Regions from separate parts of the Vibrio sp. 2130-1 genome, predicted to be linked through region 2. Evidence: predicted binding sites of a transcription regulator. Region 2 holds the regulator's gene; the other holds the start of a gene.
The links. Region 2 encodes MetJ, which represses methionine synthesis genes. Its sites were predicted from a motif close to TTAGACNTNTANANGTCTAA; they were not measured.

Region 1: metA (homoserine O-acetyltransferase MetA) is a predicted target of MetJ. The motif match lies at 2,199-2,218, and genes of this name have one in related genera.

Annotation. Positions count from the first base shown of each region.
Region 1 is NZ_JAWOUT010000002.1:452,803-456,166, reverse strand. Features, by position in the region: gene R7Q09_RS04640 (LpxL/LpxP family Kdo(2)-lipid IV(A) lauroyl/palmitoleoyl acyltransferase) at 1-639, opposite strand, end outside; gene R7Q09_RS04635 (DMT family transporter) at 1,060-1,395, opposite strand; gene R7Q09_RS04630 (DUF6559 family protein) at 1,519-1,905, opposite strand; gene metA (homoserine O-acetyltransferase MetA) at 2,246-3,187, shown strand.
Region 2 is NZ_JAWOUT010000021.1:46,968-50,331, forward strand. Features, by position in the region: gene R7Q09_RS21890 (bifunctional aspartate kinase/homoserine dehydrogenase II) at 1-231, opposite strand, end outside; gene R7Q09_RS21895 (O-succinylhomoserine (thiol)-lyase) at 247-1,407, opposite strand; gene metJ (met regulon transcriptional regulator MetJ) at 1,633-1,953, shown strand; gene R7Q09_RS21905 (malic enzyme-like NAD(P)-binding protein) at 2,067-3,344, opposite strand.

The DNA.
Region 1 (3,364 bases), on a different contig from region 2:
TGCAAATGTCGAGCGTCGGTTACCATAATCGTGGTCCGGTGCATACCAAACCCGCTCACCCGTTTTAAGTGATTCAAGCATGGCTTTGACGTTTTTACGATCAATCAGTGTACGATTAGAGCGAGAGCGTCCCTTATACTGAAAATAATCAAAGCACGGATTATTGTTTGGGCGATAAACACCGGTTCCAGACTTTTTAATGCCAAAAGCTCGAGCACCTAACTCTAGATTCATTGAGTGTACGGCCAACATTAATGCACCTTTGCCTGACTTCTCTAAAGCCTCTAGATGCTCCATGCCTTTTATCGTGACGTGTTTGTTTACCCGTTTATCTGACCAAAACCATGCCATTGCGGTCTCAAAAAGTGCGATGCCAGTATTGTCGATGTTGTCTTTTAGAATTGCTTCGCGTTGGCATTCTTCCATATGAGGGAAGCAAAGCTCAAGATTGCGTCTGATCGTAACTTGACGTTTTCTCATGATTCGCATAGCTAAACGACCAATGTTGCGTCCCAAAGCTAGTTGAACTTTAAAAGGAAGGAGGCTAAGTAAGTACATCACGCTAATGATAATTAACGTTCCCCAGTAACGAGGCAAAAGAAATTCGGCCTTGAATGCAGGCTTTTTGTATTTGTTCATGTAAGTATTGTCAGATGTGCCCATCTATAAGTGATAAAAACAATGATAATGGACTGCACTTTTATCATTGATAACGCTAATAACATAAATTAAAGCGCGCGGATTCTATGGTTCTTCGACACACTACACAATAAGAACTTTGCAGAAATATGTAGGGAATGAAAAAGCAGTAAAGATGAGTCGCCACGTTAACATCTATCGGAGTGATTTATCTACTGCCCTTTCCTAAAGTTTGAAGAAACATAACTTTGTATTTTCAATGCGCTAAATAATGCCTGTTTTTCAATCACATAATGCGACCGTGATGAATACAACAATAAGACGTCATATCAATACTCGCCATTAGCGATTGAATTTGTACTAAAAAGCCGCAGCAATTTCTCGCTGCGGCTTCTTATTCACTTAACAAGTAGAGTGGCGTTATTCGTGCCCTACTGTTTTGGATAATAAATTTACGATCAACACACCAGCGATGATAAACCCAATACCAACTAGGGCTGGTAAGTCTAGACGCTGTCCGTAAACAAAGTAACCAACCGTCGCAACCAAAACGATCCCAGCACCACTCCATATGGCATAAACAACCCCGACAGGCATTGTTTGCACTGTGACGGAAAGCAAGAAGAAAGCGATGCCGTAACCAATCAAAACGACTGTGCTCGGCATTACTTTCGTAAATTGCTCTGTTTTGGGAATATAAGAAGTGGCAATCACTTCACATACAATCGCTATCGACAGCGCCAACATTGGTGGCATAGAGACAAGCATTTTGAACATAAGGCATTAACGCTCAACAGAAATGTAACCGACAACATGTCCGGATAATTAGGCCGCGCATTATACCCAACTCATCTCACGATGGAATACCACTAACGATGTTTACACACCATCACTTTCGCTTACTTTTTGATGACCAGGTGAAAGGCTGACGTTTTGGTGCTGACGAGAAATTTCAAAGTAGATATGCATATCAATCGGCTCAGGTGTATTGAGTAGCATCTTACCTACTTCACGTTGGAAATGACCATAATTACCTAGCTCATCCGTTAGTTCTAGGAGCTCGTAAGAGGCTTCATCGGCAAACATTCCATACGCATACTGATAATGACTGATATCCTTGCTCTTATCATAACCCAGCTTTTGAAGAGCTTGATCAATCTCTTCCGGCGTATAAATGTCTTTATCACCAAACGAATGCAGTAGCACGCAAGGAACTTCTTGAGCTATGCTCTGAATCTTTGTCTTTCTCTTGAAAATACCGAACATAATGTCCTCCACTGACGATGTTTCCAAATATGCACATTAATGCAAAATGGTGAGCTGATTGTTTTTAGTATGGCTCATTAATTTGAGACTTCCTTACTACGAAGTCACCTTCACATATTAACGTGATCGCATAATTACCAGCAAATAGTACACACTGCGTTTCAAACCTATCTCATCAGAAACTCTGCTTTAGTCACAATTGTGTGACAACCCCGAGTACGGTTTACCATAATGTAAAGAGTAGATTGAAAAGTCGGATTTCGTATCGACATCTAAACTTAATTAAGTTAGCTTTAGAAGTATAGACGTCTAGATTGACTATACTTAGGGAGAGAAAGTCGTGCCAATTAGAATTCCAGATCAATTACCAGCTACCGATGTATTAAGGACAGAAAACATCTTCGTGATGAGTGAAACGCGTGCAGCGAGTCAGGAAATACGTCCTTTAAGAGTGCTGATCCTTAATCTGATGCCAAAAAAAATAGAGACTGAAACTCAGTTTCTGCGTCTACTCTCAAACAGCCCACTACAGGTTAACGTCGAATTACTGCGCATTGATAACCGCCCGAGTAAAAATACGCCAACTGAACATTTAGACACGTTTTATCGCCAATTTGAAATGGTGAGAGATAAAAACTTCGATGGCATGATCATTACTGGAGCTCCATTAGGTTTGGTGCAATTTGAAGATGTCATTTATTGGGATCATCTCAAAACCATCATGGAGTGGGCAAAAGATCATGTGACATCTACTCTTTATGTTTGCTGGGCTGCGCAAGCAGGGTTAAAGCTACTCTACGATCTACCTAAAAAAACGCGTAAAGAAAAACTTTCAGGTGTTTATCATCATCAAATCCATCATCAGTTTCACCCTATCTTACGCGGATTTGATGACACGTTTTTGGCTCCTCACTCGCGTTACGCAGATTTTTCGCCTCACTTTCTAGAAGAGCATACTGACTTAGACATTTTAGCGACATCGGATGTCGCAGGTGTGTACTTGGCCACCACAAAAGACAAACGCAATGTCTTTGTCACAGGACACCCTGAGTATGATTCTCACACCTTACATAATGAATATATCCGAGATTTAAGCGAAGGTATGGAGCCCGCTATTCCTGTCAACTATTACCCAAACAACAACCCAGATAACCCACCAATTGCAAGCTGGAGAAGCCATGGACACCTCCTCTTTTTAAACTGGCTGAACTACTGTGTTTATCAGCAAACACCGTACGACCTCGATCACTTCAGTGAAGATGCTTTCACTAAAGACGATTAGCTTCAAAATAAGCAAACAAAGCACTCATCATTACCGAAATGTAATATGTGAACCAAGCCGCCATATGGCGGCTTTTTCATAACAGTTTGCAAACCTGATCGCATAGTGTTTTTTCCTCAATAGGCTTTTGCTAAGTAATTCATATCATGCAGAAAGATTCAGGGATGTAGGGATAAA
Region 2 (3,364 bases):
CTCAGTTTGGAACTGTCTCAAGCTTTGAAGCGCTTCATGCGCAATTCGGCCATCTTTACTTAACCCTTCCAAAAACTCAATCAAGCGGTTAGTGGTTTTTCCTGCAGCAGATACGACCACAAGATCATTTTCTGTCGAATACTCCTTGAGAATACCCACAACGCGTAAGTAGCATTCTGGGTTTGCTAAGCTACTGCCACCAAACTTATGCAGCTGACGTTGTACAGTCATTGTTATCGTCTCCTATTACTGGGTAGCTTTAGCGAACGCTTGTTCTAAATCTGTGATGAGGTCTTGTGCATCTTCCAAACCGACAGACAAACGCAATAGTTGATGAGAGACCCCAGCCTCCGCCAGCGCCTCCTCACCCATTGCACGGTGCGTCATGGATGCTGGGTGGCAAATCAAACTTTCTACACCACCTAATGACTCTGCTAATGAAAACAGTTGGAGCTCTTTCACAAACACCTTTAACTGCTCAAACGAACCAGCAAACTCAAAACTCAACATAGAGCCAAAGCCCGTTTGCTGCTTTTTAGCAATGTCGTGACCTGGATGTTCCGGCAGGCTTGGATGATAGATAGTTTTAACTAACGCTTGTTTCTGTAGGTAAGCTAGTACCTGCTGTGAGCTCTCTTCATGTACTCTCATACGAGCAGCAAGCGTACGAATACCTCGCAGTGTCATGTAACTATCGAAAGGTGTGCCCGTTGCACCAATACAATTACCCCACCATGCAAGCTCTTCTGCATGCGCTTCTGTGTTGGTGATGATTACTCCACCAATTACGTCCGAATGACCGTTGATGTACTTTGTTGTGGAGTGGATAACAAAATCCGCACCTAGCTCTAAAGGTTTTTGGTACACGGGTGTCAAAAAGGTATTGTCCACCGCAACTAACGCGCCGATTTGTTTCGCTTTTTCACAAGTAGCTGCAATATCCACTACGCGAACCAGAGGGTTTGACGGAGTTTCTAGCAAAATGAGTTTTGGTTTTTGTGCCAATGCAGCATCTAAAGCCTGTTCGTCTGATTGATCGACAAACTGAACCTTAAAATCGCCTTTGTTAGCTCGGGTATTAAAAAGACGATAGGTACCACCATAACAATCGTGAGGAGCAATAATGAGATCATCTGGGCCGAGAAAAGCGGAAACCCATAAATTTAATGCCGACGTACCGCAGTTAGTAACAACCGCTCCTTTTCCAGACTCAAGTTCAGATAGCGCACTTTCCAACAGTCCGCGGTTTGGATTACCAGATCGTGTGTAATCATACTTGGGCACTTCACCAAAAGCAGGAAAACCATAGTTAGTGGAAAGATAAATAGGTGGAACGACAGCATGATATTGGCTGTCTGATTCAATACCAGTGCGTACTGCAATGGTCGCAGGTTTGCGAGTGCTCATGGGTGTATCCTTTCACGGGTAATGACTTCTAAATAGGAATGCGCTATATCTAATGAGTAACATAAAGTGATCAACACGCTTCCTTTGCTGTTATGTTCACTTTACTCGTCAAAAAATGAGACGTCAACACTTCTAGACGTCTATATGTCTTTGCTTATGGCGGTAAATGCAGCTAAAATCAGCACCTAAATTATTTTTAACCGATTACATAAATGAAGGTGTGCAATGGCTGACTGGAATGGCGAATACATTAGCCCATATGCAGAGCACGGCAAAAAAAGCGAACAAGTAAAAAAAATTACCGTCTCTATCCCGCTAAAAGTTTTAAAGGTGCTAACTGATGAGCGTACTCGCCGTCAGATCAATAACTTACGCCATGCAACCAATAGCGAATTGCTATGCGAGGCATTTTTGCACGCGTACACAGGTCAGCCACTTCCGACAGATGAAGACCTTCGTAAAGACCGTCCTGATGATATTCCAACAGAAGTAAAAGCGCTGATGACGGAAATGGGCATCGAATTTGAGTCATTCGACGAAGAATAAAAAAGCCTGATAAAAGGTTTCAGGTAATAACTCTTGCCTCGAGCCAAATGGATGACATAAAAAATGGGACGCAATAGCGTCCCATTTTTTGTGTATCACATCTGAAAGATATATTACTCTGCCATGTAGTTTTCAGGCATCTCGATACGAGCTACACCTGAATTAACCGCCGCCTGAGCAACCGCTTTTGCAACACGTGGTAGCAAACGTGAATCCATTGGTTTTGGAATAATATAGTCCGCACCAAACTCTAGCTTATCAACACCGGCAGCCTTCAATACGGCTTCAGGTACAGGCTCTTTTGCTAGCTCGCGAATCGCCTCAACGGCTGCAAGTTTCATTTCATCATTGATTTCACTTGCACGCACATCAAGAGCACCACGGAAAATGAATGGGAAACACAATACGTTGTTAACTTGGTTAGGATAATCACTACGGCCAGTACCCATGATCAAGTCATCACGAACTGCGTGAGCAAGTTCCGGCTTGATTTCAGGATCCGGGTTAGAACATGCGAATACGATTGGCTTATCAGCCATCAACTTCAACGCTTCCGCTGGCAACAGGTTTGGACCAGATACACCTAGGAACAGATCTGCACCTTCAATTACGTCTTCTAGTGTGCGCTTATCTGTATTGTTCGCAAATAACTGCTTATATTCATTAAGGTCATCACGACGAGTGTGAATCACACCTTTGCGATCTAGCATGTAGATTTTTTCGCGCATTGCACCGCATTTGATCAGAAGCTCCATACACGCTACAGCGGCAGCGCCAGCGCCAAGACAAACAATTGTTGAATCTTCAAGTTTCTTACCTTGAAGTTCGATTGCATTCAGCATACCCGCTGCCGTTACAATAGCAGTACCATGTTGATCATCGTGGAATACTGGTACATCACAACGCTCAATCAGACGCTTTTCAATCTCAAAACAGTCTGGTGCTTTAATATCTTCAAGGTTGATACCGCCAAAAGTGTCTGCAATGCTCGCAACAGTATCCACAAATTCATCGATCGTGCGGTGCTTAACTTCAATATCAATAGAGTCAAGACCTGCGAAACGCTTAAACAGTAACGCTTTACCTTCCATCACTGGCTTAGATGCAAGTGGACCTAGGTTACCTAGACCTAGAATAGCGGTACCGTTAGAAATAACAGCAACCATGTTCCCTTTTGCAGTGTACTTGTACACGTTATCCGGGTTTTGTGCGATTTCACGCACTGGCTCTGCAACACCAGGGCTGTAAGCAAGGGCAAGATCACCCGCCGTTTCCGCAGGCTTTGTAAGTTCGACAGCAATCTTTCCTGGAGTTGGATAAGCATGGTAATCCAATGCTTTTTGGCGATGTTCTTCTTCTGGAGTGGCTGCTTGGTGGTTGTCTTCAGACATGGACGTTTCTCTTTTTTATT